DNA from 3 places in the Rhizobium sp. BK289 genome. Region 1 is predicted to be linked to each of the others. Evidence: predicted binding sites of a transcription regulator. Region 1 holds the regulator's gene; each other region holds the start of a gene.
What was found. Region 1 encodes PhoB, which activates phosphate uptake and scavenging genes when phosphate is short. Its sites were predicted from a motif close to TGTCATNNANCTGTCAT; they were not measured.
Positions count from the first base shown of each region.

Region 2: a site for PhoB is predicted at 1,163-1,179, ahead of FHT84_RS18720 (esterase-like activity of phytase family protein). Genes of this name have one in related genera too.
Region 3: a site for PhoB is predicted at 2,821-2,837, ahead of FHT84_RS02500 (DUF47 family protein). Genes of this name have one in related genera too.

Region 1 is NZ_JACHZO010000005.1:290,726-294,987, reverse strand. Features, by position in the region: gene FHT84_RS12290 (aspartate aminotransferase family protein) at 1-393, opposite strand, end outside; gene FHT84_RS12285 (hypothetical protein) at 398-691, shown strand; gene FHT84_RS12280 (GcrA family cell cycle regulator) at 818-1,345, shown strand; gene phoB (phosphate regulon transcriptional regulator PhoB) at 1,536-2,219, opposite strand; gene phoU (phosphate signaling complex protein PhoU) at 2,251-2,964, opposite strand; gene pstB (phosphate ABC transporter ATP-binding protein PstB) at 3,016-3,831, opposite strand; gene pstA (phosphate ABC transporter permease PstA) at 3,846-4,262, opposite strand, start outside.
Region 2 is NZ_JACHZO010000009.1:88,435-92,696, forward strand. Features, by position in the region: gene FHT84_RS18720 (esterase-like activity of phytase family protein) at 1-1,002, opposite strand, end outside; gene FHT84_RS18725 (DUF502 domain-containing protein) at 1,231-1,932, opposite strand; gene glmS (glutamine--fructose-6-phosphate transaminase (isomerizing)) at 2,109-3,935, opposite strand; gene glmU (bifunctional UDP-N-acetylglucosamine diphosphorylase/glucosamine-1-phosphate N-acetyltransferase GlmU) at 4,051-4,262, opposite strand, start outside.
Region 3 is NZ_JACHZO010000001.1:540,087-544,348, reverse strand. Features, by position in the region: gene FHT84_RS02515 (ABC transporter ATP-binding protein) at 1-670, shown strand, start outside; gene FHT84_RS02510 (ABC transporter permease subunit) at 667-1,521, shown strand; gene FHT84_RS02505 (LLM class flavin-dependent oxidoreductase) at 1,609-2,691, shown strand; gene FHT84_RS02500 (DUF47 family protein) at 2,857-3,498, shown strand; gene FHT84_RS02495 (inorganic phosphate transporter) at 3,498-4,262, shown strand, end outside.

The sequences.
Region 1 (4,262 bases):
GAAGGCGCCTTCGAAGGTGATGATATGGAACTTTTCGGGATGCCCCTTGGCAAACTGATAGCGCCGCGCCGTCTTGATGGCACATTCCAGCGCCTCCGCGCCCGAATTGGTGAAGAACACCTTGTCGGCGAATGTCACTTCCGTCAGACGCTTCGACAGCTTTTCCTGGCCCGGTACTTCATAGAGGTTGGACAGGTGCCAGACCTTGTCGGCCTGCGCCTTCAATTCGGCGACCAGATGAGGATGGGCATGACCCAGCGAATTGACTGCCACGCCGGCTGCGAAATCGAGATAGCGCTCGCCGTTTTCGGTAACCAGCCAGACGCCCTCGCCTCGCTCGAACCGCAGCGGAGCGCGCAGGTAGGTGTCGTAAAGCGGCGTGGTCTCGGCCATGGCCATGTCTCCTGATCACAACTTTAAGGACCGATCGCTTCCATTTGATGAAACGGGCCCGAAAAAATCAAAAATGCCGCCTTGCGGCGGCCTGGGCACTATTGATGTTTTGCACCGCGATGTCAACAAAACTGCCGTTTTAGCAGGTGCGAGAAAGCGCTTGCCGGCAAAAGAGACGGCTTCGGCGGCTCCTATTGCAGAAATGCCACGCCGGGGCAGCAAGTTGGGGAAAACCTCGAAATCGATTCCTCAAGATTCCCGCGACTCTTGTCACGGAGTCAGCCTCACACTAGGTTAAAAAGCAATTGCTAGACTGCATGCGGCGGAACTAGTCACCACAATTTTAGAGCGTTTCGCGCCTCGTTCCCATGCGAGGCAATGGTGAGGGATTCTGCCATCGGAAACGCGACAGCGGAGACAGGGCATGAATTGGACAGACGAACGCGTCGAGAAGCTGAAAAAGCTATGGTCCGAAGGGTTGAGCGCCAGCCAGATCGCTGCGCAGCTCGGTGGCGTGAGCCGTAATGCCGTTATCGGCAAGGTACATCGCCTGAACCTTCCCGGCCGAGCGAAGGCCGGCGGCACGGCAACCGCGACGCGCACGCCGAAGCGCAGTGCTGCAGCACCCCGCGCCACGAGCTACGGATCGCGCGTTGCAACACGGACGGTCGTCACCCGCCAGCAGGGCGTAACCATGCTGAAGGAAGAGATCGAGGTCGATTCCGTCAACGAAATCCAGTATCGCCCGGCTGCGAACGTCGTCGTTCCGATCTCCCGCCGCCTCGGCCTGACGGAGCTGACGGAGCGCACCTGCAAATGGCCGGTCGGCGATCCGCTGAAGGACGATTTCCACTTCTGCGGCAATGACAGCCCGGATTCGTCGCCCTACTGCACCTATCATCAGCGCATGGCCTACCAGCCAGTGCATGACCGCCGGCGCAACAACGGCTGAAAGTGACAGCAAGACAAAGAGCAACAGGCCCCTCGAGGCCCGTTTTTCTATTTCCGCCGCTCCTGCATAATTCCTTAAACCGGAATCGATTTAAGAGAAAATTATGCAGCATTTCAAGATGTTACAGCGACCTTAACGCGTCTTGAAAGACGCGTGGAGCTGTAATGTTGATACCCGAGCGGCAAGCCGCTCAGGCTTCCATGGAATAGCCCGCGCCGCGAACGGTACGGATGACATCCTGCATATTGGAGAAATTGAGCGCCTTGCGCAGGCGGCCGACATGGACGTCGACCGTGCGTTCGTCGACATAGATATCGTGACCCCAGACGCCGTCGAGCAGCTGCGAGCGCGAGAAGACGCGGCCGGGCGAGGACATCAGGAATTCCAGCAGGCGGAATTCCGTCGGCCCCAGCCGCACTTCGCGGCTCTTGCGGTGAACGCGATGAGTTTCGCGATCGAGCTCGATATCGCCGCAACGCAGCACCGTGGAGAGCACCTCCGGACGGGCACGCCGCAGCATCGCCTTGACGCGGGCCATCAGCTCCGGCGTCGAGAACGGCTTGACGACATAGTCGTCCGCGCCGGTCGAAAGCCCGCGCACGCGCTCGCTTTCCTCGCCGCGGGCCGTCAGCATGATGATCGGCAGGCGCTCCGTCTCCGGCCGCATGCGCAGCCGGCGGCAGAGCTCTATGCCCGATACGCCGGGGAGCATCCAGTCGAGGATCAGGAGATCGGGGATGCGCTCCTGGAGACGCAGCTCAGCCTCATCGCCTCTTAGGATCGTGTCGACCTCGAAGCCTTCGGCCTCAAGATTGTAGCGCAGCAGAACGCTGAGCGCTTCCTCGTCTTCTACAACAGCAACTCTCGGAACCATGCGCTTATGGTCTCCTTTCTTCACTTCCAGATTATTCCGTCACCGCGCCGACGGTATTGGCGGTATCATCCTTCGGACGCTCGCCTTCGGGCTGAGCGCCGGTCGCCATGTAATAGATCGTCTCGGCGATGTTGGTGGCATGGTCGCCGATGCGCTCGATGTTCTTGGCGCAGAAGAGAAGATGCGTGCAGGTGGTGATGTTGCGCGGATCTTCCATCATGTAGGTCAGCATCTCGCGGAAGAGCGAGGTGTACATGGCGTCGATTTCCTCGTCGCGCTCACGGATCGATACGGCCTTGTCGGGCGAACGGGTGGCGTAGACATCCAGAACTTCCTTGAGCTGGCTCAGTGCCAATTCGGAAAGGTGTTCGATGCCGCGGGCGAGACGGCGCGGAACGCCGGTGCCCTGCACGGCGATGACGCGCTTGGCGGTGTTCTTGCCGAGATCGCCGACGCGCTCCAGATCGGAAGCGATGCGGATCGATCCCATGATTTCACGAAGGTCGGCTGCCATCGGCTGACGGCGGGCGATGGTGACGATCGCCTTGTCGCCGACTTCGCGCTCGGCATGGTCGAGAACGACGTCGTCGGAGATGACCTTCTGCGCAAGGGCAGCATCGCTTTGGACCAATGCGCGTACGCTGTCGCTGACCATCTGCTCGGCCAGGCCGCCCATTTCCGCAATACGGCGCGTCAGGAACTTCAGGTCTTCGTCATAGGCAGAGAGAATGTGTGTGGAGACCATTTTTCTATCCTCAAGGTGAACTGTGTGAAAGGGGCCGCGCGCTTGATATCATCAACCAAAACGGCCCATGATGTAATCCTGCGTGCGGTAATCGTCGGGATTGGTGAACATTTTATCGGTGTCGTTCTCCTCGACCAGATGGCCGAGATGAAACATTGCGGTGCGCTGCGAAACGCGGGCGGCCTGCTGCATGGAATGCGTCACGATGACGATCGTGAAGTTTTCCCGCAGCTCGTGAATGAGATCCTCGACCTTCGCCGTTGCGATCGGATCGAGCGCCGAGCACGGCTCGTCCATCAAGATGACTTCCGGACTGACGGCAACGGCGCGCGCAATGCACAGACGCTGCTGCTGACCGCCCGACAGGCTGGTGCCAGCATCATGAAGCCTGTCCTTGACCTCGCCCCACAGGCCCGCCTTCTGCAGGCTGGTCTCGACGATATGATCGAGATCGGCCTTGGAGCGATGCAGGCCATGGATGCGCGGCCCGTAGGCGACATTTTCGTAGATCGACTTCGGAAACGGGTTGGGCTTCTGGAAGACCATGCCGACGCGGGCGCGCAATTCCACGACATCGATGCTGTTGTCGTAGACGTCCTGATCGTCGAGCGTAATCTTGCCGGTGACGCGGCACGTGTCGATCGTATCGTTCATGCGGTTGAGGCAGCGCAGGAAGGTGGATTTGCCGCAGCCGGAAGGGCCGATGAGGGCCGTCACCGTATTGGCGCGAATCTTCAGGTTGACGTCGAAGAGCGCGCGCTTGTCCCCGTAGAAGACCGAAACGTCCTGGCCGATCATCTTGTAGGGGATCGTGGTCATCTTCTTGGCCAAGGCTCTTTCGCTTGCCGCTTCGCTCATCATGTTCATTTCTCGGCCCTCCCTTACCAGCGCCGCTCGAAGCGGCGGCGCAGCAGGATGGCGCCGATGTTCATCGCGACGAGGAAGAAAAGTAGGACGATGATGGCGCCGGACGTCCTTTCGACGAAGGCACGCTCGGCTTCGCTCGCCCACATGTAGATCTGCACCGGCAGCGCCGTCGAGGGATCGAGGGGCGATGTCGGATAGTTGGCGACGAAGGCGACCATGCCGATCAAGAGCAGCGGCGCCGTCTCCCCGAGAGCATGAGCAAGCCCGAGTATGGTGCCCGTCAGGATGCCCGGCATGGCGAGCGGCAGGACATGATGGAAGACCACCTGCATGCGCGATGCGCCGAGGCCGAGCGCGGCGCTGCGGATGGACGGCGGCACGGCGCGCAGCGCCGAGCGCGTCGCGATGATGATCATCGGCAGCGTCATCAG
Region 2 (4,262 bases), on a different contig from region 1:
GATTTCGCTCTGGGCGGCAACAGCCGTTTTGCCCTTGTCATTCGTGAAGACCGGCAGCGGCACGACATATTCATGAACCAGCTTCAGATTTGCCGGATCGGCAGCATCATAGACCAGCGCGCGGGTGTTCTGGCGCGTGGAGCTGGAATCGCCGCCATCCTGGCGCGTTGCAGACTGCAGCACGGCGATCAGGAACTTGCCGTCCGGCGTCAGCGACATGCCTTCCAGACCCTGGTTGTTCTGGCGGCCGCTCGTCGGGTCCTTCGGATCCGGAGCGGTTTCACCGGGACCCGGGTTGTTGGAAGCGAAGTTGACAGCGCCGTTGCGCATCGGCAGCAAGGCGGCTGGCGGAGGGGTGGCGGACATCATGCGGCCATCGGCGGCAAAGCGGTAGATATAGGGACCATATTCGTCGCTGATGAACATCGTGCCGTCGGGCAGCCGTGCGATCGCTTCCGTGTCGAGCGAGATCTTGCCGTTCGGCGCCTGGGGCAGCAGCGGCATCGCGCCCTCCGCCTTGCGGGTGCCATTGGCCGGATCGAGGCCGGTGGTGTCGGCGCCCTTGTCATCCTTCAGAAGCAGGGTGTCGGAAAGCTTGGCGTCGACGCCTGCCTGTTCCTTGCCGGCCGGCGGCGTCGCGCCAGGCGCGACCGGGCTCAAAGTGACGTCGATCGTGTTCAGGCGCGGACGATAGTCGGTCGTGCCGACAGCATTGTAGCCGCGGTCCGGCAGCAGCCAGAGCGAACCCTTATAGGTGCCGTCGGCATTGCGAACCCAGCTCTTGGTATCGATCGACATGCCTGAACCGGAGCCGAAGGTCTCGCCGAACTTGTCACGCAGGTTGGAGGGGATGCGGCCGACCGCAACACGTCCCTTGTTGACAAGCGTCACGCCCTGGACCGCGATGGAACTATCCGCAAGCGCCGCGACCGGCGCAGAAAAAACAAATGTGGCAAGCACAGCCGACAACAGCGGCAAGCTCTTGGAACGCATAGATTTCAAGACAATATCCTCCGATGAAAATATCTATGGAGACAATGAGATCCATCTCCGGCCCTCTCTCGAGCCGTGTCGAGAAACAACAGCCCGGGTCGAAACTCCGCACGTTCGATGATGAGATGCATCCGATTGCCTGTCCCGTACGACGGTCTAAGGCGTCAATATGATAGGGACATGACAGCTCGCGCGATACGCGAGGCCAGGCAACCTACGACAGGAGCGGGAGCGTCTCTAAGTCAGGGATTTTATCGGAACGGGCCTGGGCAGCCCCTTCGCCGCAACCAGCTCTTCCTTGTATTCGGGCGAAACCAGGCCGCCAGATATCAGCAGCTTGGCGCCATCCTCCGGGCTCATGTCGAGCACCGTGATCTTTTCGCGTGGAACGAAAACCAGAAAGCCGGCCGTTGGCACGGGTGTCGGCGGCAGGAAGACCGCCACCATGTCCTGACCCATGGCATTGAATTTCGAAGCAATCTCACCCTTGGCATCCGTCGATATGAACACCATGGACCAGAGACCGGGGCTCGGATATTCGATCAGCCCCACCTTCTTGAACGACGTACCCTGCTCCTTCAGCACGGTCTCGAAGATCTGCTTGACGCTCTTGTAGATGGTCCGCACCAAAGGCACGCGATTGACGATCGACTCGCCGAAGCGGACGATACTCTGGCCGATCAGGTTCTTGGCCAGAAAACCGACGATCGTGATGAAGATCATCGCGATCACCAGGCCGGTACCGGGAACGGCGAAGTTCAGATAGCTTTCGGGATCGTAACGCGCGGGAATATAGGGGCGAACCCAGCTATCGGCCCAATGGACGACAGACCAGGTCAGCCACAGTGTGATGGCGATCGGAGCGCATATAATCAGGCCGGCCAGGAAATTGTTTCTGACCCGCGTGGTTACGGACATTTTGATGAGTTTTTCAGTCATTCGCCGCTCGAAAACTCCGTTCCGTCGCTACCGCTATCCGGCAAATTCACCCCACCATCTCCGTGAGCGAATCGTGCCAGAAATCAGCGCGGCATACAACCCGCCAGCTGCGTCTGCGAGCCGAACAAACGATAGGCTCACGACGACGTGACGGCAAATGTGCGACGGAAAGAATCCTATTCCACGGTGACCGATTTGGCGAGGTTGCGCGGCTGATCGACATCCGTCCCCATGAAGACCGCGGTATGATAGGCAAGCAGCTGAATCGGTAGTGAGAAGATGATCGGAGCGATGATCTCATCGACGACCGGCAGCGCAATCGTCGCCATCGTCGGCAATGTCGAGGCGGCTGCCCCCGCTTCATCGGTGATGAAAATGATTCGACCGCCACGTGCCGCCACTTCCTGCATATTGGAAACGGTCTTGTCGAAAAAGCGGTCGTGCGGCGCGATGACGATGACGGGCATATTCTCGTCGATCAGGGCAATAGGACCGTGCTTCAGCTCGCCGGCCGCATATCCCTCGGCGTGGATGTAGGAGATTTCCTTCAGCTTCAGCGCGCCTTCCATGGCGAGCGGGAAGCTCGTGCCGCGACCGAGATAGAGCACATCCTTGAACTTCGAAATCTCGCGCGCCAGGCCTTCCATCTGCGGCTGGATGATATTCAGGACATTGGCCATGATGCGCGGCATCTCGACGAGATGGCGCACCATTTCCTGTTCCTGCGCAGCGTTGACGGTACCTCGAGCGATACCCGCTCCGATCGCCAGCGAAGCAAGAACGGCAAGCTGGCAGGTGAAGGCTTTCGTCGAGGCAACGCCGATCTCGGGGCCGGCCATGATCGGAAATACAGCATCGGACTCGCGCGCGATGGTCGATTCCTTGACGTTGACGACCGCACCGATTTTGAGGCCGTGATCCCGGCAATAGCGCAGCGAGGCAAGCGTATCGGCCGTTTCACCGGATTGCGAGATGAAGAGTGCCGCCTGCGAGGGCAACAAAGGCATTTCGCGGTAGCGGAATTCTGAGGCCACGTCGATTTCGACCGGCAGGCGCGCATATCGCTCGAACCAGTATTTGCCGATCAAGCCGGCAAGATAAGCCGTACCGCAGGCGGAAATTGCCAGGCCCGAGACATTGCCGAAATCGATCGCCGATGCGCTTGGGCGTACCCGGTGGCTAGCGAAATCGACATATTGGCTGAGCGCGTGCGAAATGACCTCCGGCTGCTCGTAGATTTCCTTCTCCATGAAGTGGCGATGGTTGCCCTTGTCGACCACATAGGCGGTTGCCTGCGAAATCTGCCGCGGCCTCGTCACTTCATTGCCGTTGAAATCGAGAATGGTCGCGCCGGCATGGGTGACGATCGCGCAGTCGCCGTCGACGAGATAGCTGACCTCGTTGGTGAAGGGCGCGAGGGCAATCGCATCCGAACCGAGGAACATTTCGCCCTTGCCGTAACCCACGGCAAGGGGCGGGCCGGAACGCGCCGCGATCAACGTGTCAGGATCGTTCTCGAACATCACGGCCAGTGCGTAGGCACCAGTCACGCGGTTCAGCATCTTCAGCATTGCGGCGCGGGGATCCAGACCTTCGCGGATATGGTTTGCGAGCAGGTGCGCAACCACTTCCGTGTCTGTCTGCGAAGCAAATACCTTGCCTTCGGCCTTCAACTCCTCGCGCAATTCGGAGAAGTTTTCGATGATGCCGTTATGGACGACGGCGACGCCTTCCACGAAATGCGGGTGGGCATTGGTTTCGTTCGGAACGCCGTGCGTGGCCCAGCGCGTATGGGCAATCCCCGTCGTGCCGGGCAGAGGATCAGTCTCCAGCCGCTTCTCCAGATTGAAGAGCTTTCCTTCCGCGCGGCGGCGATCCATCACGCCGTCATGGATCGTCGCGACGCCGGCCGAATCATAGCCGCGGTATTCGAGGCGCCGCAGCGCGTCCACCAAGCGGTCCGCTACAGGCTTCGTTCCGACGATCCCAACAATGCCGCACATACAACTCTCCGTCTGGCCTCAGATATGAGGGCAAGTCCTAATCATTCCTGCAATTTTCTCAATTGCCGCAACGGTCACTTTCGATTTCTGACCGTTACGCGGATCGCCCAAGAGTTTAGTGGCCGGCCTTCTTGGCTGCCTTGATAGCAAGGGCCCGCTCGCGAATGAGCTTGGCGCGTTCCGGCTTCACCTCCTGGCGCGCACGCCCGAAGGCCAGCGCATCGGCGGGAACATCGTCGGTGATAACGCTGCCGGACGCAATGTAGGCGCCATCACCGATGCGGATGGGTGCCACGAGCGATGAATTGGACCCGACGAAGGCATTGG
Region 3 (4,262 bases), on a different contig from region 1:
CTCCGGTTGTGGCAAATCCACCTTGCTCAATGCGATCGCCGGCTTCCTGCCGCTTTCGGAGGGAAAGATCACGCTCGACGGCAGGCCCGTCACCGGCCCCGGCGCCGATCGTGGCGTCGTCTTCCAGAAGGATGCGTTGCTGCCATGGAAAACGGTGATCGATAATGTCGCCCTCGGCTTGCAATTTGCCGGATTGGGAAAGCGGGAACGACGGGATCGCGCAGCCGAGCTGCTACGGCTCGTGGGCCTGACCGATTTTGCCAATGCTCTGCCCTATGAATTGTCGGGCGGCATGCGGCAGCGCGTCGGCATTGCCCGCGCCCTCGCCACCGCCCCGGATATCCTGCTGATGGACGAACCCTTCGGCGCGCTCGATAGCCTGACGCGCGAGCAGATGCAGGAACTGCTGGTGTCGATCTGGGCGAGAACCGACAAGCGCATTTTCTTCATCACCCATTCGATCGAGGAAGCGCTGTTTCTCGGCACGGAAGTATTGGTCATGTCTCCGCGGCCTGGACGCGTGGTTGCCCGCTTCGAGCTCGATTTCGTGCATCGCTTCGCCGCCAGCGGCGACACGAGGGCGATCGTCACATCGCCCGAGTTCGGCAATCTCCGCGAGGAAATTCGCAGCATTCTTCACGACGCTGACAACATCAGGAGCGCGGCATGAGCGATATCATCGAGACGCGCACGATCGCGGCGTCCGGGAAGGAAGAGCGGCCAAAGCTGGTTCGCATCCCAGGTTTCGGGGTCGGCGAGAAGCCTACCGTTACCATCAGCATCGCAACGGCAATCGTTTGTCTTGCGCTATGGTGGCTGGTCGCAAAGCTCGGCCTGGTGTCGCATCTCTTCCTGCCCCGCCCGGATGAGGTATTGACGCAGATCGGCGTCGTCTATCGTGACGGCTATGCCGGCGCTTCGCTTTCCGAGCATATATTGGCAAGCCTGTTTCGTATCGTCGCCGCGGCGGTCATCGCGATCATCGTCGGCATTCCCGTCGGCCTGCTGATGGGGCTCAGCCGCTGGGCAAAGGGAATTCTGGATACGCCGATCGAATTCTACTGGCCCTTGCCTCCCCTCTCCTATCTGCCGCTGATGATCATATGGCTCGGCATCGGCGAGACCTCGAAGATCACGCTCCTCGTGCTCGCCATGTTTGCCCCGATCTGCCTGTCCGCGCAGGCTGGCGTCCGTTCGCTGCCGCTCGAACGCGTCAATGCCGCCCGGTCGCTGGGCGCAAGCCGGCTGCAGCTCTTCCTCGCCGTGGTGCTGCCTTCGGCCCTGCCGGAAATCCTGACCGGCGTCCGTATCGCCTTCGGCATCGGCTGGGGAACGCTGGTGGCGGCAGAGCTCATCGCTTCGACCCGCGGCATCGGCTTTATGATCATGTCGGCGTCGCAATTCCTTGCCACCGACGTCGTCTTCGTCGGTATCGGCATCATCGCGGCCTGCGCATTCGCCTTTTCGGCCGCAGTCCGCATCCTTGAAGCCGTACTCGTTCCCTGGAAGGGCAAGCTTTAACCATGGACAGCCGTGAGCCGATGTCGCTCACGGCTTTCCTCATCATCAAGTCCCATCGGCGGATTCAGAAGACTGACAGGCACAGGCATGAGCAGCAATTGCGAATTTCTCTGGTACATCCCCAACGACGTCAAACCGGGTCATCGCGGCGACTCCACCGTCGCAAACCACAATAGCCTGGAGACGCTCACCAGTCATGCCAGGGCGCTCGAAGATCACGGCTGGAAAGGAGCGCTGATCGGCACCGGATGGGGCCGTCCAGACACCTTCACTGTGGCGACCGCACTTGCCGCCCGCACCACCACTTTCGAGCCGCTGATCGCGATCCGGCCCGGCTACTGGCGGCCGGCGCATTTCGCCTCCGCTGCCGCCACGCTGGATCACCTGAGCGGCGGCCGCGTGCGCGTCAATATCGTGTCGGGCAAGGACAATCTTGCCGCCTATGGCGATAGCGAAGGCGACCAGGCGCATCGCTATGGCCGCACCAAGGAGTTCATGCGGCTCATCCGCAAACTCTGGACGGAAGAGAATGTCTCCTATGAGGGCGAACATTTTCGCGTGAACGACTCCACTGCCGCGCCACGCATCCAGCCTCGCGGTGACCGCCTGCATCCCAAGCTCTATTTCGGCGGTGCATCGGATGCAGCGGAGCGCGTCTCCGCCACGGAGGCCGATGTTCAGCTTTTCTGGGGCGAGCCGCTCGCCGACATCGGTGAAAGGATCGGCCGGCTCAAGGCCTTGAGCAGAGAACTCGATCGAGATCTCCCGCCACTGCAGTTCGGGCTGCGCATCACGACGCTGGTTCGCGACACGACGGAGCAGGCCTGGGCGGATGCCGAAGCGAAAGTTGCCGACATGGCCAAAGGCAACGGTGTTCGCTGGAACGATCATCGGCAATCGGTCGCCGTCGGCCAGAAGCGGCTGTTCGATCTCGCCGCGCGCGGCGAGGTGCTCGATGACAATCTTTACACCGCACCGGGCAAGTTCGGCGGCGGAGGGGCAGGCACCACCTGGCTGGTCGGTTCGGCCGAGGATGTTGCTCGTTCGCTGCGCAAATATCGCGATCTGGGCATCACGCATTTTGTCCTCTCGGACACGCCCTATCTTTCGGAAATCGAACGGCAGGGCACCCAATTACTGCCGCTCCTGCGCGAGCACGTTTCGGCGTAATCCGGCGGCGAAAAAACTGTCCACCTTGAATGGAGGCTCGACGCCGGGCATCTCAGCGTCCACAATAAACATCAGCAAGGTCTGAAAACATAATGCTTCCCAGCCTTTCCAAGCCGCACTTTGTCAATTATGACGATTTCGTGACAATAGACGCATGGAGCTTTGATGCTAGGCTGGTTTCGCAAACTCATGCCACGCGAGGATCGATTCTTCGATCTCTTTGCGCAGCATTCGCGCACGATCGTGGGTGCCGCCGAGGCGCTGAACGCCCTGCTTTCCGGCAATGACATCGAGGGAAAGTGCCGGCGGATCGTCGAGCTCGAAAATGAAGCCGACGATATCACGCGCGACGTGCTGCTTGCGGTGCGCAAGAGCTTCATCACCCCCTTTGATCGCGGCGACATCAAGGATCTGATCATGTCGATGGACGACGCCATCGACATGATGCACAAAACGGTCAAGACCATACGCCTGTTCGAGCAGAAGAGCTTCGATCCCCTCATGCAGCAGATGGGCGAAGTGATCGTCAAGGCAGCACATCTCGTTGCCGAAGCGGTGCCGTTGCTGGATCGCATGGGCACCAATGCCACGCGGCTTGCGACCATCACGGAAGAGATCGTCAAGGCCGAAGGTTATGCCGATGAGCTGCACGAACAGGGCCTGAAGGATCTCTTCCGCACACACGGCGCTTCCAACGCCATGGCCTACATCATCGGCAGCGAGATATATGGCGAGCTGGAAAAGGTCGTCGACCGCTTCGAAGACGTCGCCAATGAGATCAACGGCATCGTGATCGAGAGTGTCTGATGGAGGCCTCGCTCGCCTTTCCGCTGCTGGTGGCAATCATCGCCACAGCGCTGTTCTTCGACTTCCTGAATGGCCTTCATGATGCAGCAAATTCCATCGCGACCATCGTCTCGACCCGAGTTCTGAGGCCGCAATATGCGGTTCTCTGGGCCGCATTTTTCAATTTCATCGCCTTCCTGTTCTTCGGCTTGCACGTCGCTGAGACGCTTGGAACGGGCATCATCGACCCGAAAATCGTCGACGCATCGGTCATCTTCTCCGCTCTTATGGGCGCAATCGTCTGGAACATCGTCACCTGGATATTCGGCATTCCGTCAAGCTCGTCGCATGCGCTGGTCGGCGGACTGATCGGCGCTGGCCTTGCCAAGGTCGGCATCAGTTCGATCGTCTGGCTCGGCGTCCTCAAGACGGCGGGCGCGATCGTCATGTCGCCGCTCATCGGCTTCATGCTCGCGTTGTTTCTGGTGCTTGCCGTGACATGGCTCTTCGTCCGGCAGACGCCGTTTGCCGTCGACAGCACCTTCCGCGTCATGCAGTTCTTCTCAGCCTCGCTCTATTCCCTCGGACACGGCGGCAATGATGCCCAGAAGACCATGGGAATCATCGCGATACTCCTTTACTCCCAAGGATATGGCGGCGGCGCTTTCCACGTCCCCTTGTGGGTGGTTCTCTCATGCCAGTCGGCCATGGCTTTGGGCACGCTGCTCGGAGGATGGCGGATCGTGCACACGATGGGTTCAAAAATTACCCGCCTCAACCCGATG